Regions from separate parts of the Sessilibacter sp. MAH3 genome, predicted to be linked through region 2. Evidence: predicted binding sites of a transcription regulator. Region 2 holds the regulator's gene; each other region holds the start of a gene.
What was found. The regulator FliA, encoded in region 2, starts transcription of late flagellar genes. The targets are predictions, from matches to a motif close to TAAAGTTATNNNNNNNNCGGCCGATANCC.
Positions count from the first base shown of each region.

Region 1 (12,088 bases), on a different contig from region 2:
AATAATAACAAACACATGTGCCGTTAACACAACTTTAAGAGCATATTCTTATGATGACTTTCTCAAAAAAAATTTCATTAACAAAAACCGGTTTACTGCTAGCAGGTCTTTTAGTGACGTCTATGGGATACGCTGCAAAAGATAATTCATCCTATCCAACAGGAGTTCTGGCCACCAATGAACACCAAATTCAAATCCTCAATACCAATAAAGGCACTCGATACAATGTTCTCGATTTGCAAGGCAATGAAATTGCCACAGAATTAACGCAAGATGAATTACTCGCTCAGCTGCCAGAATTAGAAAATCTCATTACCACTGGCACCGCTAAACAAACCGATGTTGAAGCACCCACCACCGAAGATATTTTATTGGATGAACCCAATGAAGACCCGTTACAAAAAGAGTTAAAAGAACAAATCGAAGTAGAACCAGAAAGCTAAGTGGTTTTAAATGGGATGATTAAAAAATTGGAAACTCGGGTTAAGCTAGAATATCCAGCGACACAAGACTGTTTCGCCAACGTCAAGAACGTCAGTGATTTAATCCGAATTTCTTTTAGTAACAATGTTTTTAGTAAAAATGTTTTTAGTAAAAATGTTTACCTAAGCGTGCTTAACTAAAATCGTATTTATAAGGCGGTAAACTTTCAAGCAACGCCTTACCGTAGCGGCGAGTTAACAGACGTTTATCCAATAAGGTAATTTTACCCTCGTCGCTTTCTTTTCTAAGTAATCGTCCGCAGGCCTGCACTAATTTAATAGAAGCATCAGGCACGCTCATTTCCATAAACGCATTACCACCACGCGAATCTAACCATTCCGCCAACGCTGCCTCTATGGGATCGTCAGGAACGGAAAATGGAATTTTCACAATAATAACGTGTGTGCAATATTTTCCCGGTAAATCCAAGCCTTCGGCAAAACTGGCTAAACCAAATAAAATACTGCCCTCATTCTCATCAATACGTTGTTTATGAGAGCGAATGGTTTCTTGCTTGGAGCGCTCACCTTGGACCAGAATACTATTTTGTAATCGTGACGGTAATTGATCGAAAACTTCACGCATTTGTTTGCGCGACGAAAACAAAACCAAACTGCCTTGAGAGGGATCTATTAATTGCGGTAATTGCTCGATAATAGATTGCGTATGTTCGGCGACATTTCCCGCATCCGTCGCAGTTTTAGGCACCGAAAATACCGCGTTGGCAAAGTTAAACGGACTGGGCACAATTTGGTAAACCGAATTTTCGGGTGTACCAGAACGCATACGAAATCGCTCGAAATGTCCGAGTGCGGCTAAGGTTGCAGAGGTTACCACCGCCGCATAACACGAGCGCCATAAATGATTTTGCAGATTGTTGGCCGCTAAAATTGGGCTAGAGCAGATTTCAATATCAACATAGGCGCCGGTATCAAATAACGTCAGCCAGCGCGCTTTAGGCATTGAGGTGGATTGATCGGCAATGGCGTAACTGGCCCATAATTGCACGCAGGCTTCGCAGCGACTTTGCCACAGACCAAATACTGGGAACCAGTTTTCTAGGTCTGCTTTAGGAATTGGCCCGTGTCGATCTTCTAATAATTCGTCGGCTTCGCGAGCGATCTTTTCAAACTTAGCCAATAGACGCGAAAAGTCTTGGCGTAATTCTTCGGCCAAGGTTTGCAAATCTTCGGGCACCACACCGCTAGGAAAGCGATAGCGCGGGCTGTGTTCATTGCTGTCGGCTAAATCCCCGGCTAAGTTTTGCAGCAGAGGCCACAGACGCTCCATGTTGGCCTTAGTGGCGTTGAGATCGTTGGGTAGGGATTCTACGCAACGGCTGATCTCGGCAGACTCCCCCAAATCGTTCAGAATCGGCCCCACGCTTTTCATGCACTGATCTAACCAGCGCGTTGTACTTATGACTCTTAAATGGTGGGAAAAGTGACCCAACGCTTTGTCGGGCAAATGGTGGCCTTCGTCAAATACATAGATGCTGTCTTCGGGCGCGGGTAAAACTGCACCGCCACCTAAGGCTAAATCGGCCAAAACCATATCGTGATTGGTGACCACAACATCAACGTTACCGATGTTGTCGCGGGCTTTAAAAAAGCTGCATTGCGTTACGTTTGAGCAGCGTCTTCCCGTACATTGACGATGATCGGTGGTAACGCGAAACCACAATTTATCTTCAAGCTCGTCTTTCCAGTCGTCTTTATCGCCAGACCAATCGCCACTGGCAAGAGCGTTAATCATATCTTGATACAACGCCATGTCTTCGGGTCTTAAATCTGGCTGCTCATCTTCGTAAAGAGCACGGGTGGGATCGCTGGTAATCTGCTGATCGTAGAGCATCTTATCGAGCTTGGTTAAGCATAAATACCGACCTCGCCCTTTGGCCAAACAGTAAGAAAACTCCAAGCCACTGTCTTGCTTTAGTTCGGGTAAATCCTTGTAGATAATCTGCTCTTGCAGCGCGACGGTCGCCGTCGAAATCACCAGCTTTTTATTGAGAAGCTGGGCAATGGGAATAGCGGCAAGTAGATAGGCCACGGTTTTGCCCGTTCCTGTACCCGCTTCAATCACACACACATGGCCGTCATTTCGGCGCTGGTGATTGTCGTCCATCTCAACGGCCATCAAGGTGCGAGCAATTTCAGCGATCATCAATTTTTGGCCGTAACGGGCTTGTAGACCGCGGGTTTTCAAAAATTGACTGTAGGCGCCTTGAATGGTTTTTTTGATATCGTCACTGAGCATGAACAGGATTGGAATCGCAAAGTTAGGAATAAGCGGTAAATTTACCGCTTTTAGATCGCAGTACCTAGGGCATGCTTAATAAAATTCGCCCAAGGTACTCAAAGTTGGCAATGCTTGGCGTAAGAATCAGCCGTGCGACACTGCAAGATTAGGGTCGCGAGCCTGTTCTTGTAAGGCGAACTTAGCCACTACCGGGTTTGCGTATCCGGCCAAGAAGATTTCGCGCTGCTCTTGGGGAAGCGCAGAAACACGCTTTAAAAGCTCTTCTTCATCGGCCTTGTACTGGGCCGGTTCAAAGCTTTCTTTGGCCAACAAGATATCTGGGCTTTCACCGTGCAAGCGAATATAGGCCGCAAGGTTACTCGGATGAATCTGATAATTACTTTGAATTTGGCGCTCAAGCTCAGCCGCAACGTCTTCGGCGGATTCAAAATTACTGCCTAAAACATCGCCAAACGCTAAATGAATGCGACCTTTTTGCCCAGAAATACCAGCGGCAATACTGGCCACGTCTTCGTGCTCGGCTTTTACGTACTTGCCCAGCACTCGTGTGTGATACAGCTCGCGAGCCTTAGCGACGTCACAGGGGTCCCATTCATAAGAAATTGCAATGGGCACAATCTTTAGCGTCTGCACATAATCACCAAACGCCTCGGTCTTGGGGCGATTGAGCGTCAGCATGTTAATGATTGCCGGATTGGTGATATCGCGGCCATCTTTAGCACGCCCTTCGCGCTGGGCAATCCAGATATTGGATTGATCAACGGTCAAGGAATGGAAAATATACGCCGAAAGATGCTTAGCGGCCTTGAGCTTTTCGCGCGGCGACTTTGCTGAGCGATTTACGATGAAGGTTTTGTTCAAACGCATTAAGTCTGAAACGTAAGGCTTCGACAGTAGGTTGTCGCCAATCGCAATACGTAATGTGGTGAAACCATGATGGAACAACACCCAGTTTACACAGGCCGGGTCCATGGTGATGTCACGGTGATTACTGATAAATAAATAGTTTTGCTTAGGATCGAGCTTTTCAATGCCAGAAACCGTAAGACCACGAGAACTGGTATCAAGCATTCGCTTAACATAGCGCTCAATAGTGGTTTGAACTTCAAGCACAGTACTTACACCGCCAAATTGCTTACGCAAATACAGTTGCACGATAGGACGCATCAACCAAGGTGCTTTTTGACTTAAAACCGGAAAACGAAAACGAGCCACCGCTTGAAGCAGCTCCTTATCCCTCAACAGTCTTTTGATGGTTGGCCTAACTTCATGGTCCTCGTAAGGACGAATATCATCAAAATTTACCATGTAAAAGTTTGCTTTTGCCCGATTGAATGTGTCTGCACTTGAAACGACAATAGCGATGCCCTAAAAAGGCCCGACCACTGGCGAAAACGCGCAAACATACAGAAATTTCAAAATGATTACCACTCAAAATAATCAACAATTTACCGCTCAAGATGCCTGCCCTTGCGAGAGTGGAAAACCGTTTAAGCAATGCTGCGAACCGCTCTTAGAAGGACGCAGTAACGCAGATACCGCCAGTGCGTTAATGCGCTCACGCTTTTGTGCATTTGTCTTTCAGCGATGGGATTATCTTTCTAGGACGGCTTTAAACAGCGACCCAAATGAAGAGATACAGCAATACAGCGCCGACAAAATTTGGTGCAGCTTGAAAATTCTTAAAACCAAAAAAGGTTCTGAAAAAGACACTTCAGGTGAAGTCGAGTTCGTTGCGTTTTACCAACGCCAGCAAGAGTCCGCACCAAAAACGCTACGCCAGCATCACGAACACTCGCACTTTCAAAAAATCGACGGCCTATGGTATTTCACCCAAGGTTTGGCCATGGATGACATTAAACCAGACCGAAACGGCAACTGCCCTTGTGGGAGCGGCAAAAAATACAAGAAATGCTGCGCTCAATAACCCAGTGATACCAAAGCTTCTTTCATAGCCGTAATCGAATCGCGCAATTGTTCATCACACAAGTACGGTGCAGGCCCAAGGCGCAGAAAATCTTCGCGATAGTCACAAATAACACCAATATCTCGCATACGTTCATGCAGTGGTTGTGCGATACGGGTAGCGAAAGAGACAAAGCCACCCATGTACTCTACCGACGAGGTCATGCGAATCACCTTAGGGTCGAAATCCTGTCGCAGAAACTCGGTCACTAAATAGCCCAGCTGATGATGGTTAATTTCGTAAAGTAACTCTGGCGTTAAGCCTTCGCGCTTAAAGTGCTCAAAGACTTTTTCGGCGCGAAAATGCGGTAACGCATCGGTGGTGGAACCATCAAACCGACAGGCGCCATCGGCGTACACCAGAGGCTCTGCAGCTGGCGAATCCAACACGGGATCAAAAGAGCCAAACCAACCGGTAATCACCGGGCGAAAGTCCGAGCCTTCGGGTACGTGCATAAAGCACACGCCATCGCCCATCTGACAATACTTGCCACCACCTGCGGCAACAAACGCGGTTTCAAGGTTGTAATCGGCTATCGAGAATTCCAGTACATTCACACTTTGATAGGCATCGACAAACAGCTCGGTGCCGTAGTTGGCACAAATAGGTGGTAGCGTGTCCAGCTCAAAGGTTTGATGACCAGTAACGTAGTTCACCGACGAAATACATACCGCCGCGGTTTTATCATCAATGGCTTGAGAGATTTTTTCCACCAAGGTGGCGTAATCACTGTCGATAAATACCAGCTCACAACCCTGCTCTTTCAAGCGAATGAGTTGCCGCAAAATAGACGGATGCTCGCGATGAGTAGTAAGAATTCGGGGACGCTTTTTTAAATCCAAACAAGACAGAAAACGCACAAACAGCTCGTGAACACTGCTGGCAAGAGCAATTCGCTCGGGTTCGGTGTCGATCAGTTCAGCAAATCCTTGCCGTACCAGCCAACTCTTATCAAACAACATATCAAACCGCTCGGAGCCATACTGACTCAAACATTGCCAATGTTCTTGGTAAGCTTTTTGGGCAACATCGGGAATGGCTTGATGAACGTGTCCGGTGAGCATCAATTTCAAATCGACCTGAGCATTTTGGTAGCAATGCGCAATCGCGTTGGGCGATTGTCGAAATGGCAGAATGTCGGTCATTTAAAACCCTAGCAATTTAGCGGATTAACAAGATATCAACTTAAGTATAGACAAACATCCGCACAGCAATTGTTTATTCTGCAAATTGAAAATTGTCTAGCGCTCTGTTTTTACTAGCATTATTTCGACAACTGACAAGCCTTACCAAACAACTCGCCTACCACTTTACGCCTATAACTGTAATACTGCCCCTTTTGCAGCAATCTCGCTGATCTTTTGTAGGGACATCTGATTAACTCTTCCATGATTTAATCAGAAAACAGAAATTGACAATGCGATTTCCAATTTCTTCACAATTTCAAGTACTTACCGTTCTTGAAATTGGCGACACATCCATGTGTCGCAAGAAACTCTAGGTTGATCAGAGTTTCCTATATACATAAGCAATTAAGTACAACAACAGTTAAGTACAGTAACGGCGATTGATCCAGAGTAGAGTTGAGAGGAGTTAGATGGTTACCAAGGTTGAAGGTATTTGTGGATTTTTCGAATACCTTGGTGCACAAGCACGTTTTTACGATTTGGGTAGAAGAATCCGCTCGCTGTCACGCAGTGAGTTCACCAGCGCAGATAAATTAGAAAAACCCTATCCTTTACCCTACCTAAAAAACGCCTGGATCGGTGTGGTGTTCTGGGGAAAGACCAACGTAGACAGTCCCATGGTGTGGACACTTAAACTACCCTTGGATGAACAAGGTTATCTCATTCCCGCCGACCGCGACAAATTCCTGCAACAGCTACTAATTTCTGTGGGCACCAACTGGCACGCAGCAAAAACCGGTAAGCAGTTGCACGCGGTGTTAGAGAACAATCCCTACGCGTTTGATCTACCCGAAGACCGCAAAGCCAGTTTTCACTCGAAAATTAGCGCGCAACTGAAAAGACCGCCAAGCCGTTTTTATGAAACCACACTCAAGTATCTACAGTCACCCTCCGATGAAGGCTGGCAACATCTTGGTATTCAGGGTCTGGCCGATGTGGCGGCGCGCTGGCAAGACAATCAAGAGTTGTTGCGCAATTCTTTAAAGTCGGTGCCAGCACCAGCCTTTGTTGGACTCGGGCAACTGCTTGAGCACGAGCAGATCGATGCTGCACTCACACAGGTTTTGATTAATCGCTTACACGAAGAGTTAAAACAACCCGAGCAGACAAAAGGCGTCATTGCCGCAGCCATTCGCGGTATATCCTTCAGTCAAGCCAAGGGATTGCGCCATCAAGCACTGACCAAATCCATGGCGGTGATGGAAACCGTTGATGTGGAAGTAGTTGCGGCGATCGCTTCGCGTTGCTGCGATGATTTGGCAGACGCTAGTTTAGGACTGGAGTTTTTGGAGTTGCTGGCAAAACTCGGTGATGAAACCTTTATTCGCGTGATTGCAGATCTGATGGCCTTGCCTGAGCTTCGCCCACATTTACTTCAAGCGATGCGCCAGCAAAACCGCTCGCAAAAATTGGTTGATTGTATTGGTGCGCTCTTTAGACGCATCGAAAACAGTAGCGCTCAAAACCAGTAATCACCGTTATAAAATCAGCAATCACCACAGTTTTTTATCCGATTACGTTTTTGATTGACGGCTTTGTTTAACTGCGAACTCAGTTACTTTGGGTTCGCAAACACAGCACCCAAACACAGCGGGTTTTATATTCAACTGTTTCGGCTTGTGACGCCATCACTTCTGATTTTGTTAAATTACCGTCACCGTCGCCATCAATACTGGCAAATAATCCCAAATACGAGGTGTACTCAGCGTCATCAATGGTGCCGTCGTGGTCTAAGTCTAATTTATCAAAGCGCGCTCTAAGCAATGCTTCGCGACGCATAGTGTCACTTAAAATGTATTCATCAATGCTAACGCTGCCGCTGTTATCGGCATCCATAAATTGAAACACTTTGTGCTTTTTAGACGTAATTTCTTCAGCGGTAATGGTGTCGTCACCGTTTAAATCGTATTTCGCTAAAATCCAGCGATGGTCTTGCTGAGTAAGCGAGTCTTCAGCGCTCACGTGAGAGGTTAAGGAAAACAGTCCAGCGATTGTAGCTAAGGACAAGGTGATTCTATAAACCCACTTATTGTTTTTTTGCGACATCTTTATCTACACCTATGTACTCGCCTGAGCATTGAATCTATGAGCAAAACCAACAGCGCGTTGAGTGACAAAAATTGAACAACTAGAAGCAAAACGATGCTGGCATAGTTACCATCAGTGTTTAATTTAAATTTCCCCAATTTAATTAAATATTGTTCGCGTCTACTTGCGAAAATTAAGAAAACTCAAAAAATATTGGAACAAACAAACCAATTTAATAATTGAATAACTGTTTTGGTTTAACACTTAAAACGGAGTGTATCGATCTAATATTAAGTGAAACTTAACAGTAAATAATCTTTTAGAAAACCTGCTGAAGTACCTGTTTAAATCATAGAAAAATCTGAACATTCAAAGCGTCTATTCGTTCACAAAAAATTTGTTTATGTAAGTTGTATTGGCAGCAAGAATCTCAAAAACATAACCAATTTACATAACCATCGTTTAACAGATGATTTTTCGATTTACTTATTTAAAATAATCAAAATTCAAAAATGATCGTCGATCAAATTGAATAAGACTTGATTAATCACTCAAAAATCATCTGCCTATTTTGATTTTTTTTTCAAAAAACTATAGGAAACTCTGATTAACCTAGAGTTTCTCGCGACACAAGGATGTGTCGCCAATTTCAAGAACGGTAAGTGATTGAAATTGTGAAGAAATTGGAAATCACATTTTCAATTTCTGTCCTCTGATTAAATCATGGATGAGTTAATCAGAGGTTCCTATAGGAAACACCAGGTAATCTTCAGTTTACATTCTCTGCCCTAGGTTTAAATCACAGACACGTTATTCAAGAATTTCTTAGGAATACCCTAAGATTTAACGGTATCACTGAGTTGTGTAAAACAAATGACGCATCAGTAATTAATATTAAAAATTCTGACGCCATTAATTACACAATTAATTTCTACTTACGTTTTCAGAGAGGGTAAAAAAATACTGCATGAGTGGAACAAACCACCGAACAATTCGGTGGCTCATAAATAAGGTGAATTAACGCGCGTTAATTATTGGGTAACGACTTTCGTCAATAAAAACACGAATAACCTTATGGTCAGCTAAAAAATATTAACGATTGCCGGTAAACCAACGTACATCGTGAGAGTATTGATCAACAAGATTGGCAACATCTAAAACCAAGGCAAATAACGCCATTCTCACCAAAATACCATTATCGGTTTGGCGGAAAATAGCAAGATTAGGATTTTGGTTAAGATCGTTATCGAGCTCGTTTGCTTCCATTCGAGAATCGCGTGGCAACGGATGCATAATGACGGTATTAGGCTCGCAAAATTGCGTGTAGATGGCCTGATTTAAACGAAAACGGCCTCGATAAAGATCGGCCTCATCTTTACTGGTAAAGCGCTCTTCTTGAATGCGTGTTGAATAGACGATATCAACACTCTTGATGCTTTCCGATAATTCTTCGGTGATGGTGACCTTGTGGCCGCACTCACGCAGCATCTCAACAATGGGCTCAGGCATGGCTAATTCCTTGGGTGCAACCAACACCAAGGTAACGTTCTTGTAGAGCGTTAATAATTTTGCCAAAGAGTGTACGGTTCTACCAAACTTCAAATCACCAATCATGGCAATGCGCAAACCGTCAATCTGCCGACCCTTGCCATCGAGTTCACGACGAATGGTGTACAAGTCTAAAAGCGCTTGGGTCGGATGCTCGTTGGGGCCATCACCGCCATTGATGACCGGAACCCGGCTGGCTTGGGCAAACTCTTCCACAGAGCCGGCTTGAGGATGGCGCATACAAATAACATCGCTGTAACCAGAAAGCACACGCGCGGTATCGTATAAAGACTCGCCCTTGGCGATAGCCGAAGTCTCAAAGCCGGTGGTTTCTCGTACACTGCCACCTAAAAGGTTAAACGCACAACCAAAGCTCACGCGCGTTCGTGTGCTTGGCTCGAAAAACATATTGCCCAAAATCGCGCCTTCTAGGACACGAGTAGCCTTTTTACGCGCCGCGTAAGGAGCCATGGTGTCGGCAACGTCAAAAATACGATCAATAGATTCACGATCAAACTGAGAAATAGAAAGAATATGGCTTCCCGTGAGATTCACAGCAACTCCTCAAAACTTTTAGAAATTTTACGCTAAGCTTTATTCGATAAAGGAACAAGCCGCAGCGCGAATTTTAACGCGGATTAGGATTGGATTGCTCAACTTCTCGTAATGAAAACGATCTTTTCTAGCGATTGCGATCAAGATTGAGGTAAACAACCCATCCAATATCAACAAAAATATCAACTTAGCCAACTTGGCAGTAAACAAATTCACGGCAATGCCGATACAAGAACTGTTGCCCAGTGCACAGTCAATTCGTGGGGCACCAGTGATTGTTAACGTGTAAAGAAGGATAGTTCGTGGCCATCCAAACGCCTAACTCTTTAATTAAGTTTTGCAGTGCCGAGACAGCGGATAAAATCCTCGCCACGCACTCGCTTCGCTGGAATGCCCCACATTTATTCAACGATACGTGCGAGCTTGATTACCATAGCCAATTGCGTTTCAGCCATAGCGAGCTGTTGGATGCATTGACCAAAAAAGCGTTGCGGCTGATCTTCCAATCCGATACTCCAGTCGGTGAAGGTCAAGTCTTACAAGCCATTCGACGCTGGCGGGCTGAGCAGAGATTCAGTGACGAGGAAGAAGCCGCTGGTGTGATTAAAGGGCTGCTCGCGCAAGTGGTTGAAGCCAGACGGGAATCACTAGCAAAGCAGGTAAAACAATGGCGCAACTACGCCTTACGTGTTCGCATCTGCTCACTTCATGCTCGTATCGATAGCCTAAATTGCTGGCGCTACTACGCCGATAATCATCAAGGTGTTGCCCTGCGATTTTCCTGTGCCGAAAACAGCTCGCTAAGCGACGCCACCAGAGTCAATTACACCGATGTTCGACCGGAAATCAGCACATTAGAAGAGCAAATGCTCGATATTATCGGCTCGAAAAAACGTGTCGAGTTGTCTACGGATTCCTTTCGAGCCAAATTACTGATGAAACCCAAACAATTTGCCGCGGAACAAGAATGGCGATGTTTTCGATTGATGCCCAATACGACTGAGAACCTTGAAAAAGCTAAAGATGAAGGTTGGAGTTCTGTTAAATTTATACCCAGCGAACTTACCGAGATTTATTTCGGCGCGCAAACCAACGAAGCTTTTAAACAGAAACTGATACAAAATGCGATAAAATTAAATCGCAAAATTCGTATTTTCGAATCGAATTTGCACAGAAGCAAATTTCAACTGCAATTTACTCGACTAGAACAGTACAGTGGTGCTGTGGGATTTGATCAAAAAAAGTTGGAACGGGCCATCGCGATCTAGAGCAAATTAAGCCAACAAACCATTAAATACGCTTAATATTTTGCGGCTGGCCATAAATTTAACAAGATGCTCTCACTTTCCGTGTAAAAGCCAGAGCGCCAATTAATTTGACTTATTATAAATCTGATACTTGTTAATTTTTCTGTGTAAGGTTGAACGGCTCATAGACAAAGCCTTTGCTGCCTTACTAACCACCCAGCGATGATTCTCTAACGCATTGATGATGCGAATTTCTTCTTCGGTTTTGCTCGCTTCGGTTGGAGTTTGGGAACTGGCGTCAGTAAAAACAGAATGTCGTTGGGGAATTTTTGATGCACAAGAGGCTTGAGGCAAAGGCGACATAATTGCCGGATTGGAGTGCGAATTAAAAACACTCGATTCGTTGGAAAAATCCGTACTAAAACTGCCTTCGAATACGTCGCCACCGTAACTATCAACGCCGTAATTGGCAAAAGTCGCACCGTGGTTAAGTATCTCGGCGGGTAAGCAGTTTTCGTCGATAACTGCGTTTTCACACATACATAAGGCATAATGAAGCGTATTTTTTAATTGGCGAATATTACCTGGCCATTGATAGTGAATTAACGCGTATTCGGCAGATTCAGTTAGTTGAGCGCCTTGGCCGTGAGTTAATTCCAACAATAATTTATCAATTAATTCCATTTTATCGCTGCGTTCCCTTAACGACGGCAATAAAACTTTAACACCACTGATACGATAATAGAGGTCTTGGCGAAATTGTCCTTGAGCAACTTTTTCGTGTAAATCTCTGTGCGTAGCACAAACCACAT
Region 1 is NZ_BAAGIE010000001.1:84,745-96,832, reverse strand. It holds gene ACYQ2C_RS00435 (hypothetical protein) at 51-443, shown strand; gene dinG (ATP-dependent DNA helicase DinG) at 616-2,742, opposite strand; gene ACYQ2C_RS00425 (1-acyl-sn-glycerol-3-phosphate acyltransferase) at 2,869-4,053, opposite strand; gene ACYQ2C_RS00420 (YchJ family protein) at 4,166-4,672, shown strand; gene ACYQ2C_RS00415 (aminotransferase class V-fold PLP-dependent enzyme) at 4,666-5,856, opposite strand; gene ACYQ2C_RS00410 (DUF3549 family protein) at 6,309-7,370, shown strand; gene ACYQ2C_RS00405 (EF-hand domain-containing protein) at 7,450-7,944, opposite strand; gene ACYQ2C_RS00400 (aspartate carbamoyltransferase) at 9,019-10,029, opposite strand; gene ACYQ2C_RS00395 (DUF2971 domain-containing protein) at 10,332-11,297, shown strand; gene ACYQ2C_RS00390 (sigma-54-dependent Fis family transcriptional regulator) at 11,400-12,088, opposite strand, start outside.
Region 1: ACYQ2C_RS00395 (DUF2971 domain-containing protein) is a predicted target of FliA. The motif match lies at 10,233-10,261, and genes of this name have one in related genera.

Region 2 (12,088 bases):
TATTAATCTGTTTAGCGTCAAACTATTGCCACCTTAATTTTATTCGGTGCAGTTGCGCAGAATAAAGCAAGTTAAATACCTAACTAAGTGCTGTTCTTTCCTAAAAATTTTATAAAACAAACAAAATCATCGAGCAAAAACGGAACTCACACTCTTTATCGGCAGAAACTCAGCCAAATTAATAACATCATAAAATGCTAATTTAATAACTCTCCGGTTAGCTGAGAGTTATTAAATTATCAAAATATTACTCCTATCGCCAGAAACTCAGAATTTATTATGGGAAACTCTGATTAACCGACGTTTCTCGCGACACAAGTATGTGTCGCCAATTTCAAGAGCGGTAAGTGATTGAAATTGTGCAGAAATTGGAAATCGCATTGTCAATTTCTGTCCTCTGATTAAGTCAGGGATGAGTTTATCAGAGGTTCCTACCGTTCTCGAAAAAGACCTCTAGGACTAAATTTGACTGATTAGCGTTGTGGCGTAATCTCGCTAGATGGCTCTTCATTGGTGATTAGAATATTACCATCGTTCAATTGAATAATATTCAGATCGTTCACGGAGTTAATCTCCTCAGACGACGTGTTAGAACTAGAGTTAGCACGAAATACGTTAGTATTATTTTTGTTAATATCGCTGTTGTTAATATTGCTGTTGTTAATACCTTCGTCAGTTTTGTGCTGAATATCAATGGAGTCGCGAATTGTTTGCAAAGACGTATCTCCCACCGGCTTGGCCAATTCGATTAAGCGATTATTCTTTTCTCTAGCACTTAGATTTTTGTCGGTTAAAATTTGCTGTCTTTGCTGATAATAACGTTTAAATTCTCTGTCACTATTGATAACTTCTTCGATAATCCGCTTCGAGATTCTGATAACAATTCTCGGATTTTCAACGGAAGATTGTTCACTACTAAAATCGACAACAGGACGCTGGAAACTGTGGCCCACGGCGGTTAAACGCTGTTGATCGATTCCTGATTGAACCATAATTTCAATGGCTGAAGCAGCCCGTGCAGAAGACAATTCCCAGTGACTGGGATAGAAATCGGAGTTAATAGCTAAATTATCGGTATGCCCTTCAACAGAGATCGGATTTTTATAAACAGCCAACACTTTGGCTATTTCGTCGAGCAAAGTTTCGGCAGCGTAATTAGGTTCTGCGCTAGAAGGTAAAAAATAGTCGTGTGTTTTAAGGGTTATGTCATACCAAAACTTGCCATTTTGCACACTCACGTTGCCGCTATTTAAATAATCGCGCAAAGCTTTTTTTAAATCGTTGTCTAATTGCGCAAATATCTCCGCCTCAAGTTTTTGCTCAAGAGCATCCCAATAACTTTTGTCGGCGTCATTAGTGAATACATTCGATTTAGAAAGCACCGCTGGATCATCTTGAGCATCGGAGCTAATCGAGGAGTTGTATTCTGAATTAACGGGAGCCGCAGACGTGGATACACTCGGATCACCGACTTGAATAGGATTCAGTGATTTTTCAGGCTGATTGAATATTGCCTGTAAAACCTGATTGAGCTGTTGATATTTATCTTGATTAACCTGAGAAATAGAATACATCACCACAAAGAAGGCAAAGAGTAGCGTAATAAAATCGGCATAGGAAACCAGCCAGCGCTCGTGATTAACACTTAATTCGGTTTTAGCACGCGATTTAATCATGAGACGCCATACAGATTAAGACTATAAAAACCTCTGAGTAACCCATCCTTGATTTAATCAGAGAGCAAAAATTGAATATACGATCTCCAATTTTTTCAAAACATCAATCACCGTCACTCTTAAAACTACAAACACATTCTCGTACCACTAGAAACTCCAGTGTATTTGGAGTTTTCTATACGATTATTTAATATAGCCATTGAGTTTTATTTCAATAAATTTGGGGTTCTCACCTTCAGAAATTGCAATTAAACCGTCGATCATCAATTCTTTAAAGCGCGATTCATGACCTACACACTGCTTTAGCTTATTTGCAATCGGCAATAGTAATAAATTAGCAAAGGCTACACCGTAGATGGTTGCTACGAAAGCAACGGCAATGCCAGGCCCTAATAACTCCGGATCAGCTAAATTTTGCATAACATGAATTAAACCAATCACGGCGCCAATAATACCAATGGTAGGCGAGTAACCACCCATACTTTCATAAAATTGCACCGCTTGCAGATCGAGTTGTTCTTTTTGAATGAGATCGTTTTCGAGCACCTGACGAATCGATTCAGATTGAGCACCATCGGCCAATAGCATTAGACCTTTTTTTGAGAACATGTCTTTTTCGTGATCGGCTATGGTCTCTAATCCTAACAATCCCTCTTTACGTGCAGTGGCTGCCCAATAGACAATTTTTTTTACTTCGTCGTGAAAATAATATTGCGGCGGTTTAAATACCCAGACAAATACCGACAGCGCCCGTTTTAGGCTTTGCCAAGGTGTCTGTAAAATCGCAGCGCCAAGGGTTCCACCAATAACAATTAATGCCGCCGATTCATTGATCAGTGATTTCCAGCTACCGCCTTCTAAAAAGTTACCGCCAATCAGTGCCGTAAAACCGATAATAACGCCGATGAAACTGAGTTTGTCCAAGATAGTTTACCCGTAATTTTTTGATTGCAGGTGACGAGTTAGGCAATCTACCGTTATTAACGGGATCAGCTAATGAGGATTTTTAAGGTAGGACGCGTTAATAATTAAACGCTTTTTGTAATTGCTCTGGAATTTCGTTTAACGATACCACTTTGTCAGTAAGATTGGCGCGAGCCACAGCCATTGGCATTCCATAAATCACACTGCTGCGCTGATCTTGCGACCAAATAACACCACCTTTTTCCTTCACAATCCGACTGCCTTCGCAGCCATCTGACCCCATTCCCGTTAAAATCATTGCCATAAAACTTGAGCCCCAGGTATTTGCAGCTGAGGCTAAGGTAATATCAACTGATGGTTTATAATTTAATCGGTCGTCACCCGGAAATACATTAATTCGGGTTCGATCTCTAGGGTTTATCATCATCTGTTGACCGCCCGGAGCAAGATAGGCTGTGCCTGGCCGCAACACCATCCCATCTTCAGCAAGAACTACGCGAATGCGACAAGTACTGTTTAAACGCTCGGCAAAAGCACGCGTAAAATTCTCTGGCATATGCTGAATTAATAATATTGGCAGTGAAAAATTCTCCGGCAAGCATTTTAATATTTCCGATAACGCCACCGGGCCACCCGTAGACGCTCCCATTGCAATGAGTTTTATTTTACCGTTAAGTTTTTGCGAGCAATGGGGAAATGTTCTGGGTGGTACGATAACTTCGCAATTACGCTCATAATGGTTTTCTAATGCAACCTTGGTTGCCGACTCGGGACGAGTAGCCGGTATAATATTTCGTCGTCGAGCAATTAATAATAAGCGTTGATGTAATTTGCGTTTTAATTCTTGCGGGTTTTTCGAAATTTCCGAAAAGCTTTTCGGCATAAAATCAACCGCCCCAGCATCGAGGGCATCTAGAGTTAATTTTGCACCTTCGTAGGTTAACGCAGATAGCATTAAAATCGGAGTTGGACGCTGTGCCATAATTTTACGAACGGCCTTTAATCCGTCCATTAATGGCATTTCGTAGTCCATGGTGATAACGTCGGGCTTTTTTTCAAGCGTCAAAGCAAGGGCTTGTTTGCCATTACCCGCGATACCAATAACTTTTAATTGAGGATGCTCCTCAATAATGGCGGCAAGTCTATTTTGAAAAAATAAAGAGTCATCGACAATTAAAACATTAATAGCCATATACCTAGACACCTGATGAGCTCTATCAGCGTAATTGGGATGCACCTTCTCACGACACCGTTATTATTCACACACAATTTCGTAACATTACAACCAATGAGCGAATACAAGACTATGGAATTTCTGATCAGCTCACCCATAATTTAATCAGAGGGAAAATATTGAAAATACCCCTACCAATGTCTTCACAACTTTAGGAATCTCTGATTAACTCATCCCTGATTTAATCAGAGGACAGAAATTGAAAATGCGATTTCCAATTTCTTCACAATTTCAATCACTTACCATTCTTGAAATTGGCGACACATCCTTGTGTCGCTGGAAACTTTAGGTTCATCAGAGTTTCCTTTAAATTAGCCATTCTAGAAAATTAAGATGCATCCTTGCGTCGCAAGAAACTCTGGATTAATCAAAGTCTCTTGAAACTAAGCAGCATTACCAGCGTAGCGTTTCAACATACTTGGAACATCTAAAATTAATGCGATTCTTCCATCACCGGTAATTGTCGCACCAGCCATACCCGGTGTGCCATGCAACATTTTGCCAAGCGGTTTAATTACTACTTCTTCTTGACCAATTAACTGATCAACAACAAAACCGACTCGCTGAGTACCCACCGAAACAATGACAATGTGGCCTTCTTTTGGTGGTGTCGCGTAAGCTGCGCTACGAATTAACCAACGTTTTAAGTGAAATAACGGTATCGCTTTTTCGCGAATGGTGACACATTCTTGGCCATCAACAATGTTGGTGCGACTTAAATCCATATGGAAGATTTCATCAACATTAACTAAGGGTAATGCGAATGTTTGATCGTCCAACATAATCATCAGCGTTGGCATAATGGCCAAGGTTAAAGGCACTTTAATATAAAGTTTAGTACCTTCGTCAACGACCGAATCAATTTCTATGGTGCCATTGAGTTGGGTGATTTTGGTTTTCACCACATCCATACCAACACCACGGCCGGATACATCAGATATTTCTTGTTTGGTCGAAAAACCGGGAGCAAAAATTAACGCAAAAGCCTCTTGATCGGATAAACGCGCTGCCGCGTCTTCATCCAATACACCCTTGGCCACAGCAATGGATTTAAGTTTATTCGGGTCCATACCACCGCCATCATCGGTGATGGCTAATAAAATATGGTCACCCTCTTGCTGGGCAGACAATACAACTCGGCCAACGCGTGGTTTACCTTTTTGCTCGCGCACATCCGGTAATTCAATACCATGATCCACCGAGTTTCGAACCAAATGCACCAAGGGATCAGCCAAAGCTTCTACCAGGTTTTTATCGAGATCGGTTTCTTCACCGACAAGCTCAAGACTAATTTCTTTTCCTAAACTGCGTGCAAGATCGCGCACAACCCGTGGGAAACGCCCAAACACTTTCTTAATGGGCTGCATTCGGGTTTTCATGACCGCGGTTTGTAAATCGGCGGTAACAACATCTAAATTAGAAACGGCTTTTGATAATACCTCATCGCCTTTTTCATCACCCAAGCGAACCAACCGATTGCGCACCAATACCAACTCGCCGACCATATTCATAATATCGTCGAGACGTTGCGTATCAACACGCACCGTGGTTTCGGCAGCCGGCGCAGCCGCTTCTTTGGGTGCGGCCGCCGGTGGCGATGCCGGTTTAGCTGCACTCGCTTTAGCACCACCGGGAACGGCAACAAGCTCAGGTTTTGCAGCGGCGGTGCTGGGTTTTCCGGTACCAGGAACCGCCTTAATAGCGGCACTCTTATCTGGCTCGGAGGCTTTGGTAGTTGCTGGTTTTTTCGGTGCAGCAGGTGCTTTTGCGGCGGTTTTTACGGGTTCTTTTTTCGGCTCTGACTTTTCTGCTTTAACGTCTGATTTCTCAGATACAGTCTCTTTCGATTCTGTTGTTTTTGGTGCAGTTGTATTTTTCGGCGGTGATGAGGCGGCCTTAGTACTAGCGACCTTGGTATCTGAACTACCAGCGCCTGGTCCTTTGCCAGCACCGTGCAATTGATCTAATAACGCCTCAAACTCATCTTCGGTAATGGTATCGTCGTTGGCTTTCGCTTTAGCTTTTGGAGATTCGGATTTTGGTTTTGCAGCTTTGGGCGCAGGCGCTTTTACCTCTTCTGCTTTTACATCTTCGGTTTTTTCTTCTTTTGGATTGGCGTTTTCGACCTTTTCTGCCTCAGCCGCAGGAGCTGCCTTAGCCGATGAATTAGATTTATCTTGACCACCCGGGCCTTTGCCTTGACCGTGAATTTGATCTAAGAGTTTTTCAAATTCGTCTTCGGTAATTAAATCAGAGTTTCCACCCGCGGATTTTTTAGACTTGGCCTTTTCACCGGATTTGTCATCGGCAGGCGCAGCTTCTGATTTTTCTGGTGCAGCTTTTTTAGATTCGCCAACACTTGGACCTTTACCTTCGCCGTGCAACTGATCAAGAAGCGCTTCAAACTCATCGTCGGTGATTTCGTCGGATTCAGTTTTCTTTACAACCGGAGAATTCTTAGCAGTGGTAGATTTTACGGCGGGTTTAGCTGCCCCGTCTTCATCTTCGTCGGCGATTGCATCCAACAAGTTAGCTATTGCACTGTCAGAAAAATCGTCACTACTCGCTGAGGGCTGCGAGTCTTGTGCATCGAGTTCTACTTCATCAATATCGGCTTGTGCATTGAACTCGGAGTCTTGAGGTTCGTCTTCTGAAATATCTTGCTCTGATACGTCTTCATCTACAACTTCATCTGCAACGACGTCTTCTTCGTAGGCTTCTTCGTCAACGGATTCTTCTTCGACAACTTCTTCATCAACAACTTCTTCATCGGAAGCTTCGAGTAAATCCTCGCAGGCGACTAATCTTTCGAGTGATTCAATTAAAGACTCATCTGCGGGTGATGGTTCAACACGATTTTGAACCTGATCAAATTGTGAATTAACAGCATCCAGCGCTTGCAGCACCACGTCCATCAATTCGGAAGTTACTTCGCGTTTACCATTGCGTAAAATATCGAATAAATTTTCCGTTACATGGCAGCATTCAACCATTGGCGCAATTTGCAGGAAGCCAGCACCGCCTTTGACCGTATGAAAACCACGGAATATCGCGTTTAATAAATCACGATCATCTGGACGTTGCTCAAGCTCTACCAGTTGCTCGGAAAGCGTCTCGAGGATTTCGCCAGCTTCTACTAAGAAGTCTTGCAAAATCTCTTCATCATCGCCGAACCCCATTCACTGCTCCTCTCGCCAAAACGATTTATTCAGTCGTTTTTATTCTTAAAATATCAAATCTATTAAAAGCCTAAACTTGATAATAAATCGTCAACTTCATCTTGACTGGCCATAACATCTGGACGATGTTTTGCCTGAATTTGCGGGCCTTCGCCGTTTGCCGATTTCTTCTCGGCAGCTTCTTTATCTGCTTTTGATCGAAACCCAGCAACATCTTCTACTTGTCCGGCAATACGAACTAGCTGAACCAGTTCGCCTTCAACATCAGAAATAAGACCAATTACTTTTTTCAGAACTTGGCCGGTTAAATCTTGGTAGCCCTGTTCCAAAATAATATCTTGTAAATTTAAACCCAATTGCTCTGCGCCTGTACCAATACGCGCAAGAAATTCGTCCATGCGATAGTACAATTGCCGAAATTCATCTGGGCCCATTTCACGACGCTTAAAGCGTTTCCACTCTTCTCGCAATTGCGCCGACTCAGTAATGATTTCGGCAGCAATAGGCGCTGAAGCTTCAACGCGATCCATCGTTTTATCGGCGGCGTCTTGAGTTAATTTAAGAACGTAGTTAAGCCGGTCTGATGCATCGCTGATATGAGATTTATCCGACAACGTGGAGTCATTATCCGAATTTGCATCAACGTTAAAATTAACAATAGCGTTATGCAAAGCACGAGTTAATTTACCGACACTGTTAAAAATTAAGCTGTCGCGTTGTTGATTTAATTTCGATATCACTTCGCTTGCATCGTGATAATCTTCGTTCTGTAATTTCTCAAGCAACATTTGCGCAGCTTCACGAAGATCTTCGACTGCTCGATTCGGGTCTTTCGAGAATTGATTAGAATCCATAACTAAACCTGTGGAAATGAGTTAACCGACGCGATCAAAAATCTTTTCGATTTTTTCCTTTAGAGCTTGAGCCGTAAACGGTTTTACAACATAACCATTCACACCGCTTTGGGCCGCTTCAATAATTTGTTCCCGCTTTGCTTCGGCGGTCACCATCAACACCGGTAAACTGCTAAGACGTTCATCTGCTCTGACTTGCCTGAGCAACTCAATACCGGTCATTCCCGGCATATTCCAGTCCGTCACCAAAAAATCGAAATCGCCGTTTTTAAGCATCGGCAACGCCGTTTGGCCATCATCAGCTTCTTGCGTATTAGTGAACCCTAAATCACGCAATAGATTTTTAATGATCCGCCGCATAGTAGAAAAATCATCGACTATGAGGATTTTCATATTTTTATCCAATGTAACCTCCATAGGCCCTGGTCGAGGGAAACCGATTCAATACAAAGTCTAGTAGCAGTTTGTGCGGTATCCAGTTTTTTAAGGATAGCGATTACCAATATTCGGGTATTGATCAACCGCGGACATAATCTGTAGGGTTTAATGAAATCAAATACCTAAATCTTGTACAAAAAAAGCGTAATAACACTCAATCTGAATTTTTACTAAATAAATCTCTTTTCAATAAAAACCCGGTTGTTAAAACAAATTAGAATAAAGAAGCTCTGATTAACCTCGGCCTAGTCACCGCACCAGTTGCATTGATAACCGCGACACGATAAGCAATTGAAATGATATAGAAATTACACATTACATTTTCAATTTCGTTCTTCAGTAAAAATTACGACCGGGTTAATCAGAGATTCCTAAATATTCCTAGCTATAAATGTCACGCTCGTTCTTTAAAACTGTTTCTATAGGATAGTTTCGGCTTTAAACGACTTTTTTTTAGAATAAAGCAAAAAAATTATCTTAATTATTCAAAAGATTGGGAAAGCTACAAAATATTTAATTTGAATGGGATTTTGTTCAAGAAAAAAAGTCACGGTAAATTTGGCAAAAAATTAGAGGGGTCTGTCGTTATTCAGAATTGCCATTGAATAAAAGAGATTCGCAGAGAACCATGAAAGGCACAAACGGGTCACTATCTTTTGTCAGCGATTTAATTTAACCGAATAAATCGTTACTTATTTTTATGAATTCGTAATTATCACTCCGAAATTACCCAATCTTGAAGACGACCACGTAAACGCAGTGCAGCCTGACTGTGAATTTGACTGACTCGCGATTCACTTACGCCTAATATCTGCCCAATTTCTTTAAGATTCAGTTCTTCATCGTAATATAGCGCTAAAACCAGCTGTTCGCGCTCTGGCAGCGATTTAATCGCCTCGGCCAAGCATTTACGCAGATTATCTTTTTGCAGGCCTACAAATGGACTGAGATTACCATCGCTGGCACTGTCGTGCTCAATACGGCTGTCGTCTTCGCCTACGGCCTCTTCATAACTGAACAAGCGTGTACTGGTGCTATCTTGCAAAATCGCGTGATATTCTTCTAAGCTCACTTCCAATTCGTCGGCCACTTCTTTATCAGTCGCATCGCGGCCTGTGCGTGCTTCAATTTGCGCAATGGCGTCTTGAACGCGTCTGGCATTACGATGCACCGAACGCGGCGCCCAATCACCTCTGCGCATTTCATCCACAATGGCGCCACGAATGCGAATTCCCGCGTAGGTTTCAAAACTCGCCCCCTTACTGGCATCGTATTTTTGCGATGCTTCAATTAAGCCAATCATTCCAGCTTGAATTAAATCTTCAACTTGCACACTCGCCGGCATTCTCATCATCATGTGATGGGCAATACGTTTTACCAAACTCGCATACTGTTCTATGTCGATCGCCGGTTGAAGTTGCGCTTGATCATACATTGCTAATCCGTCCACAGCAGCCATAGTTAAACCTCCACATGTGCAGTATGCAAAAGCCGTTCAACGAAAAACTCCAAGTGCCCTCTTGGGCCACTTGGCAGCGGCCAACTTATGACTTTTTGAGCAATACCTTTAATTGCCTGGGAAGCACGACTGCGTGGCAGAGCGGTCATTAATGGCGTTTGTTTTTGTACGGCTTTACGTACGCTTTCATCAAAAGGAATATGGCCGAGATACTGTAATGTGACATCTAAAAAGCGATCGCATACGGTTTGTAATTTATTAAACAGGTTTTGCCCTTCGTTAACGGTACGCGTCATATTAGCAACCACCCGAAAACGCGATTGTTGATATTCACTGTTAAGTAGCTTAATTAACGCGTAGGCATCGGTAATGGATGAAGGCTCATCACACACGACAACAATGACTTCGTTGGACGCATTTACAAAGCTGACAACCGTATCTGAAATTCCCGCTGCGGTATCGATAACCAGAATATCCAATTGCTGATCAAGCGTATTAAATGCATTAATTAATGCGGCATGTTGCTGGGCGCTTAATTGCGTCATGTTTTGAACACCGGATGAGGCCGGAACAATTTTTATTCCGCCAGGACCAGTCAACAAAATATCTTGCAGATCACATACGCCATTTAATACATCCGCTATGTTGTGCTTAGCTCGCAAACCCAACAGCACATCTACATTAGCCAATCCTAAATCAGCATCGAGCAATACCACTCGTCTTTGCATTTCGGCCAAGGCAATGCTCAAATTCACTGAAAGGTTGGTTTTACCCACACCACCCTTTCCACCAGTTACGGCTATGACTTGAACAGGACGAGAGTAGCTCATACAAACTCCAAATAACTCAATATAATTATTGCTAAATATAAATGAAATCTAATCTATCTACAGCAAACACCGATCAACCTAGGGTCTCCCGGTGGCATAAAAAGATGTACCACCAATACCAACACAAACTATCTACAAATAAATACCGAAGCAGAAAACCCATTAAACTGTGTAAAACAACAAGCAGTATTTTTAAATTTAGCACAGACTTAACTAAGCACACGCTCTTGAGCGCCGATAAACACAGTTAGGCTTGGACTTTTTCGTAATTATTTACGTCTTCAGTAATCCCAAAATTAGCAGGGGCTAATTGAGCGGATTTTTTCGCCGGTGCAATTGCTTCTAATGCTTTGGCGATAAGTTTTTTGTGAACAGGGAACTCAATGTCTTTTGGCACATTTTGTCCATTTGTCAAATAAGCAATGGGTAATTTTGATTCTATGACACAATCTAAACTATCACCCAAACTGCAACACTCATCTAATTTGGTCAGCACCAACGCTTGCGCATCAAGATCGTTAGCAACACTTAATATGTTTTTTTGAAAAGCCTTTTGCGAATTTGTGGTCATGACAAATATTTTGGTAACAAAATCATGGTTTTTAAATTCGTTAAACCAAAGATTATTGTCCAAGTCACGAATATTAATTCCTGGGGAATCAATTAGAATCAAATCGCAATAGGTTAGCGAAAACAATGCTTCGTTCAACTGCCGGCCCGTAGTGACAACATGCAGAGGAATTTGCAATATATGCGATAAACTCTTTAACTGGCTTTGCGAACCCAAACGTTCATTATCTGTAGAAATAATAGCGATACCGTGGCGGCCGTGTTCCAAAATATGTTGGGTTGCGAGTTTAGCGATGGTGGTGGTTTTACCGGCTCCGGTAGGGCCAATAAAAGCATAGCGACCGCCTTGTTTAACAATATCAATAGTGCTTAACGGTAAATTTGATTTTAAATATTTTAGCGCTTTAAGCCAAACATCGCGGCCCGTTTCACCAGCTTTCATAACAACATGGTTTAACAGCTGGGTAATAAATTCTTCACCAAAACCCATCTTAGAAAAACGTTTTTCCAAAATCATTTGATAGCTTTTTAACGATCTCCCGTTACTCTGTTTAAGCTGCAACTCCAGAAGCTCACGCATATCATTAAGTTCAGATTGCAAGTTTTTAATATCACCCGAGTTATCAATAACCGTTGCCGTACGAACGGACTCCGGCGATCTGCTTGGCTTAGTTAAACTGTTTTCATTCTGCTGCGATAACTGCTGTATTGCTCGCTGTAGATTCTGATTAGACGGCGAATTCACATCTGCACTTTTTTCGTCTCGATGAATGACCGAATTGTTTAGGGAATTTTGTACCTCAGCAGAACTAGGGTTTTGACGAGATTTAACCGCATCGTGACTATTGTTAATCGTTGCCCGGTTTCTATTAACCGTTTCTTGATTACTGATATTGCCTTGCGGATTAGTATTTTCTTGACGGT
Region 2 is NZ_BAAGIE010000022.1:13,647-25,734, forward strand. It holds gene ACYQ2C_RS13515 (flagellar motor protein MotB) at 474-1,676, opposite strand; gene ACYQ2C_RS13520 (flagellar motor protein) at 1,860-2,600, opposite strand; gene ACYQ2C_RS13525 (protein-glutamate methylesterase/protein-glutamine glutaminase) at 2,698-3,792, opposite strand; gene ACYQ2C_RS13530 (chemotaxis protein CheA) at 4,218-7,013, opposite strand; gene ACYQ2C_RS13535 (protein phosphatase CheZ) at 7,076-7,867, opposite strand; gene cheY (chemotaxis response regulator CheY) at 7,889-8,272, opposite strand; gene ACYQ2C_RS13545 (RNA polymerase sigma factor FliA) at 9,021-9,764, opposite strand; gene ACYQ2C_RS13550 (MinD/ParA family protein) at 9,767-10,594, opposite strand; gene flhF (flagellar biosynthesis protein FlhF) at 10,842-12,088, opposite strand, start outside.

Region 3 (7,599 bases), on a different contig from region 2:
AAATAATAATCTAAATATTTTTAGGTTAATCAGAGGTTCCTATAAAGAGTGACTCAGTAAATGTTAAAACAGGTCGTCTTGCTCTAATAATCGATTAGCGATGGATTCTGCATCTATATTAAAAGAACCTTCATTAATAGCCGCTCGTATTTGATCGACACGCTCTTGATTCACGTCGCTAGTAGCAGCAATTGAGTTTTCAATCTGCGAGAGTCTGTTAGCCTGCGGGCTGAGCGTAACGTCTGAAGTAGGGCCTGTGGTGGTATTCGCTCGACCTTGTTGAACAGTTTCAGCTCTAGAATTTGTTTCTAAGCGAGTATTCTCAGAACTGTTTCTCTGCACGTTATTGCTGTTTGAGTTTAGATTGGCATTGTTACCAATAGAGTTAATGGCCATTATCGTTTGCTCGTTGTTTATGTATGAGTTACTGAGGTTAACCCAGATAATTTGATCATGTACTTGGTTTCGGCCAAGTCTTGATAACCTTTAATGGTTTTTTAAATTTTTTCTTTTAGTGTTGGTCTTTAGGGGCATGTGACTAACTCATCCGTGAATTAGTCAGATGACAGAAATTGAAACTGTGATCTCCAATTTCTTCACAATTTCAATCACTTACAGCTCTTTAAATTGGCAACACATCCTTGTGTGCGGGAAACTCTGGGTTAATCTGAGTTTCCTTGAGTTTTATTCTGGATAACTTTCTGTTATAGCGGCTATTTTGTTTAAACGAGCTCGATTTTTGGGGTTTCTATGTTTGGCTGATTGAGTCTCGCTGTGTAATAGGGTCTATCTTTATGATTCTTAACGATTTTTTTTGTGATTCTTTAAGACTAATCATTGTTTTTAAGTCTTAAAGGTTGATATACACATCGCCATTTGATTGCACTGTACCCGAGACAATACGATCACTTCGGTTATTTTTTACACGAATAATCTCCCCAATACGCCCATCCGATAAGGCCGTACCTGTTGTTTCAACAGAGATTACAGATGATGTAGCCATCAGATTAACAATTTGTCCGCGTTTGATAACTTGCGGCATATCCAATAGGGCATCTCTAACAATGTCACCACTTTTGATGTTTCTCTTTAATTCTTTACCTATCACAGGGGTAATCTCTTTGTAATAGCTTTCTCTGATATCACTGATGTCAACCAAATCTATTTTTAAATCGCTTTCTTGAATTAATTTTCCTTTGGAGAGATGATCACTAAATACAACAATTTTCTTATATAACGCGATTTCGGCAATTAAATAAATTGACCATGATTGTGGCGAAGAACAGCTTAATTGTACGGTAAGACGTTTGGAGACAAAATCCGTCGGAAATTTGGCATCTAAATTTGACGAACAAGGTGATAATTTAAGTCGATTATCTGGCGCATTAACGTTAACAACGATTTTGTCAAAATCCTGTTGGTTGGAAATCTTTTCCACAATTTCCTTGTAGGCTATTTGACTTAATATTTGTAAATTCTGATATTCCTCATTTGCCAATGAATGTTTAGCCTGTAAAAAAGCAATAAAAAACACCAACGCTATAATAGTTCTGGGCTTTATGAATAAAGATCTTTCTTTAAGGCCATTAAAAAAAGTTTTTTCTTTCATCTCAAGACGCTTTGTCATTTTTATCCTATTCTCATTATGAGTTTGTTTTTCATTTTGAGATTTAAAGTTTTAGCTACTTGTGTCGATAAAATGTCAACAAATCATAGGTAATTTAGTTTTTGTTCTTACGAGCAATCTCTATGCCGTACGATTTACAACAAATTAGGCAAACCATTTAAGATTTGGTATACCTGAGAGGACTCTCATGGCAGGTGTTTTAGACACGGTTAACCAGCGAACCCAACTTGTGGGCCAAAACAGGCTGGAGTTACTGCTGTTTCGTTTAAAGGGCAAGCAAATTTACGGAATTAACGTTTTTAAAGTTAAAGAAGTGTTGCAGTGTCCGCCATTAAACGAAATACCTAATCGTAACCATATTGTAAGAGGTGTGGCTCATATACGTGGTGGAACAATTTCCATTATGGATATGAATCTCGCAATTGGTCGAACGGAATTAGATGATATTACCAATTGTTTCGTAATCATCACCGAATACAATCGTTCGACACAAGGATTCTTGGTTGCGGCGGTGGAACGCATTGTTAATATCAATTGGGAGTCTATCCATCCGCCACCACGCGGTGCGGGGCGAGAAAACTATCTTACTGCGGTCACCGAAATCGAAAATCAGTTAGTCGAGATTATCGATGTTGAAAAGATTTTGGCAGAAGTTAATCCATTATCTGAAGAAATCAGTAGCGATGTTATTGAAGACGGTATTGCAGAGCGAGTTGTTCAGAAACATGTTTTGATTGTTGATGATTCAACCATTGCACGTAAGCAAATTCAACGTGTTATTGAACAAATGGGTATCAAAACAACACTCAAAAAAGATGGTCGAGAGGCTCTGGAATATTTAGAAGGTCTGGTGGAAGCCGGTAAAAATGTCGAGCAGGAACTCATTCTTGTCATTTCAGATATCGAAATGCCAGAAATGGACGGTTACACGTTTACCGCAGAGGTGCGTGCTAATCCGGCACTTTCGAAATTGCATATCGTTTTACATACATCACTCAGCGGTGTGTTTAACCAAGCAATGGTGAAAAAGGTCGGTGCGGACAGCTTTTTGGCAAAATTCAACCCCGATGATCTCGCCAGACATGTTAATAGTCGAGTTCTGGAAATGACCGGTGAAAGTCTGGTTAATATTGAAGACGAGGAATAACTGAAAGTATTTTGCTGGAAAATACCATGACAACCTCTGATTATCTCTTTTATGATTTAATCAGAGGTTAGAAATTGACAATATTATTTCCAGCTTCTATACCATTTCAATGACTCAGTATTTCTTGTATTAACGACGTATTTTGAGTCGATGAAAACTCTGAATAATTTGGAGTTTCTTATAATTTTTAGAAAACGAATTTCCAATACCTACAATTTGTTTTCCACCTTTGTATGTGGGGCCTCAATTTGAATATATTATCTGGCCAAGACGGAAGTGGATCGAAAAGCGTTGATAGTAAAACCATATCCAGTGATACGCTTTTTGATTCTCCTGCAGAACTTGCGAATTTCTGCGAGTTCTTGGAGAAAATTTGCGGTATTCATTTAAAAGAAAACAAACATTATTTAATTGGTATTAGACTTCGAAAAATACTTGAAGAGTATAAATTAAACTCTACCCGAGATTTAATTAAGAAGCTTGAGTACGGTGCAGACAGCAAACTCAAGCGTGAAGTTATTGACGCTATGACCACCAACGAGACATTCTGGTTTCGTGACTCTTATCCATTTGATTTTTTTGAGAACAAATTTTTGCCAGAGCGTCTTGCTAACACGACTGGAAAGATTCGTATTTGGTCGGCAGCGTGCTCCACAGGACAAGAGCCTTATTCACTGGCAATGCTCACAGAAGAAGTATTGTCACGAAATCCGCAGTGGGCACAACGTCAGATCGAAATCGTTGCGACGGATATTTCGAATAAAGTCTTGGAACAGTGCAAACTTGCTCAATATGATCGCAGTGAAGTCGAGCGCGGTCTGTGCAATCAGCGATTAAAGCGTTACTTTGAACCGGTAGACGATAAGATATGGCAGTTGGCTGAGAAGGTTCGTAAGCGTGTTACGTTTAAAGTTTTAAATCTAAGTGATTCATTTACGAGTTTGGGCAAATTCGACATCATCTACTGTCGAAATGTTTTAATTTATTTTAAGGGTGAATTAAAACAAGATATTTTGACACGCTTGAATCGACAATTATCAAGTAATGGGCTGTTGTTTTTGGGCGCGTCTGAGGGATTGTCTCAAGCTGATAAGCTTTACAATATGATTAATTGTAATCCTGGTATTGTTTACCAAGCTATTCATTAAAAAAGAAGGCCGCAGCCTTCTTTTTTTATTACAATTTACTGTCTATTACAGCGATTAGGGTTGGTTTAAAGACCAATCGTAGGAGTCAGTAATTTTTCCAGAGAAAGAGTTTAGCTTTTCTTGTAATTGTGGCTCAGCATAGAGTTTTAAGTGTTCAATTAAAGATGCATCGGTGCCACCAAAATCTACTTTATACCATTCGTAAATGCTTGAAACTTGCATCTTGTCGCCTTCAATTTTAACGCCGCGTGTATGATTGACGTAATCTTTAGCCGATTGATCTAAAAGTGCTTCGGTATTTTCGGCGGTAAATGCAGTGGCCGATAGGTTAGGGCAGCCCATGCTCGCACAGTTTACCGCGTAATGGATTCGGTTATCTTTCCAAATTGGGCGCAAAATTCCGTGTTCAATATTGTTGAGCGTTAGAGTTTCGCCTTCAATGGTGATTATTTCTTTGTCCCAAGGGCCAAAACTGAAAAAACCGCCTAATTTTGTAATGGATTTTACCGGATAATTGTCCAAAATTAGATTAACGGTTAACGCATTATAGAGATTAATCCAATAGGCTTTTTGTTCGGCCAGGTTATATTCACGTGGGTCGGTATTTTTAAGGTCGTTGATGTAGGATTCCAAGGCGCTTTTGTCGGCCTTTGAAACTGCCTTGTAATTAAAACGATTAATACCACTTGGATGGTTTGACACTAGGTATGCGTCTAAGACAGTTTGCCATTTGCTGTGGTCAATGGTGTTTGTGTTTTCTTCGTCACTCTCGTCCCAAAAATCGATTAATTCTGAGGTGGGTGCTGCGTGCACATTCACCGACAGAATTAAACTGCTTAATACGAGTAAAAATGCAGAAAATACCACGGTTAGGTTATTTTTTTGCCAATTTAGCATGATGTTTTCCTATAACTTCAGTTCAAAAATTGCTTGTCCGTGTGACCTGTAAAAATCTTAAAAGTTAACTTTTTTCCGATCGTTTCATGTAAATTTCATCTTTTGTTATATTTTCGGCCCACCACAGATTAAAAATCATTCCAAGAATACCTTTACCCGCACCAATAACCCCCGATAAAGTCCCGCTAATTTTAGATTTACCAATACGTTTTAGTGAATCTACGGGTATTTCTTCGATGCTAAAGCCCATTTGAATTGCTTTAACTTGCATTTCTACGGTCCAACCAAAACTACGATCGCGCATTTTTAGCGTATTGAGCGATTGTTTACGAATAGCTCGAAATGGCCCTAAATCGGTAATATTGGCTTTCCAGAGTAGTCTAATTAGAAACGTCGCCAGTTGATTACCAAACAGCTGGGGCGGCGTTAAAGCACCTTTCGATATTTTCCCTTTAACGCGAGTGCCAATCACCAAATCTTGCTCATGATCAATGAGCGTGGTGATTAGAGGAACACTTTGAGCGCTTACACAAGAATGGTCGCCGTCGATGAACAATACAATAGATGATTCCGCATTCAGGTATTCCATGGCTTTTAGGCAGGCTGCGCCATAACCTTTTTCAGGCTGGTGAACCACAAAAGCTCCGGCATTGATAGCAACCTGCGTTGAATTATCAACGGAGCCATTATCGCAAACGATAATTTCGTCTATGAGCAGAGAATCGTCGGGATTTTTAAGGGCTAGAAGCTCTTCAACCACTAAGCCTATGGCGGATTCCTCATCAAGAACGGGAATGATGACGGAGATGAAATGGGATTTGTACATTACATGGGTAATCTGTGGACACTCTTTGTACAAGCAGAGTCTGTAATTGAAGCTAATAAGAAGCTATAAATAAAAAGCCCTGAAATTCAGGGCTTTTCTGTATCTGTACGAAGTTATACGTACGGATCTCTGATAAAAACTGCTTACTTGTCTAATTTGTAACGCTTGGCCAAGTAGAAAACAACATCTTTGCGTTGTTGCTCGTCCAATTTCGCTAACAATTCTTCATTGGTGTAAAGAGCTTCAATAACGGCTTTGGCTTGCTCTTGATCCAGCTTTTTACCGGGAAGAGGACATTTTTTACAGGCAACTTTACGGTTGAAATTACGCTTACCTTTATCGTAAGGGCTATCTACAGTTGGGGTAGGCGCTGACGAAAATGATCCGGATGCGAAGGCTTCTGCACCAAATAACATAGCAGCTATAACGGTGAATGCCATGGTAAATTTGCGGGCAACAGTTAGTATCATATTGAACTCCAATCTGGATTTTATAATTAGTTGAATGTTGTTTTAGGCAAAGAGACCGTGAAACCACTGCTATAAAGCAGAAACGCTTACTTTATGTGTTAAGTTAGCAAATCACACCCAAAATATTGGAAAGTCTCGATGCGTTAATAATGGTTAAGATTCTAATCGATAAGTTTGTGTTGTTTCTAGGCCATCGATCGTCTGACTATCACAATTCACTAACATATTCCGAATTTGATCATTTTGGGCAAACTCGGAGTCATCAAAATGTCATAGAAGCCTAAGACTGTGAGAAAGACCAAAGAGTTGCCTAATAATTCATTAGCCGTAGATGTATGAATACAATATTGCCGTAGATTTTTTGTAATTAATTGAAATTGTTAAAAAAATCAGCCTAGTTCCGTTGCTGGGATGTTTTGTCAGGTCACTTGAGTTTAACAGTACAGGGTATACCTTTATGATGCTTATATGAAAGTTCGCATGTGTTGCTTTGCGTAAATCATGAGGTATTTAAGGTTAATTCTCTGGCCGCGAGGGATGAATCTGAGTTTTATTCGCTTTTTATAAATAACGTATTTCGAATATCAAGACATAGTGTTTTTGGCGATTAAATCCTTCCGAATATTCTGCTTAAAAAGTCTGAAAGTACCAATTCACAAGTCAAGTAATGATAAAATCAACGTTTGCCTAAGTTTGATAACCGTCTATGTTCAGTTTATCTCGACACCATCCGCTATTAAATACCGAAAAATATCTCATTCATGTGTGCGGAATTGTTGTCAGCGTTTGCTTGTATCTACTGTTCAGTGCCGCAGGCTCGGAAGGATTTCCCAGTTTGCCTCTTTTTTACTCAGTTATGGCATTGGTCTTTAGTTGTTCAGTTATTGCGGCGATATCTATCCAAAGCAATGAAATAATCCTAAGGTCGTCATCATTATTGATAGTTTCCGCGGTTTTTATTTGGCCTGTCATATTTCGGTTAATAGCTGTTCAGTTTTATCCTATTTTTGAAGATGATCATTACCGTTTTTTATGGGATGGGTACGTATTTTTTGAATATGGTACGCCTTACGGTGTTGCACCCAGCAAGTTTTTTGGCAATAACTCTGTACCTAGTAGTATGGAAGATATTTTGGGTGGTATTAATTATCCCGATATTCCGACAATTTATGGGCCAGTTACCGAACTTATTTTTCTCTTAAGTTATTGGTTATTCCCCGCCGATATTTTTGGCTTACAGTTGTTATCTGCATTGTTCGATTTAGGCGTTATTGGTGTGTTATGGCGAGTCGCACCTAGGTGGGGAGCTGTTCTTTATGCCTGGAGCCCATTAATTATCAAAGAATTTTCTTTAACAGCGCATCCCGATATTTACGCGGTGTTTTTTTTGGGTGTCAGTTTTTTATGTTTAAAGAAAAATTATCAAGTTGCGTGCATGGTATTTTTAGCGATTGCTGTGTGTACGAAAGTCTTTGCAATTTTGC
Region 3 is NZ_BAAGIE010000053.1:31-7,629, forward strand. It holds gene flgM (flagellar biosynthesis anti-sigma factor FlgM) at 64-396, opposite strand; gene flgA (flagellar basal body P-ring formation chaperone FlgA) at 851-1,627, opposite strand; gene ACYQ2C_RS18275 (chemotaxis protein CheV) at 1,815-2,774, shown strand; partial or broken gene ACYQ2C_RS18280 (hypothetical protein) at 2,962-3,141, opposite strand; gene ACYQ2C_RS18285 (CheR family methyltransferase) at 3,080-3,922, shown strand; gene ACYQ2C_RS18290 (DUF547 domain-containing protein) at 3,977-4,819, opposite strand; gene ACYQ2C_RS18295 (glycosyltransferase family 2 protein) at 4,884-5,645, opposite strand; gene ACYQ2C_RS18300 (hypothetical protein) at 5,789-6,115, opposite strand; gene ACYQ2C_RS18305 (hypothetical protein) at 6,822-7,599, shown strand, end outside.
Region 3: ACYQ2C_RS18275 (chemotaxis protein CheV) is a predicted target of FliA. The motif match lies at 1,672-1,700, and genes of this name have one in related genera.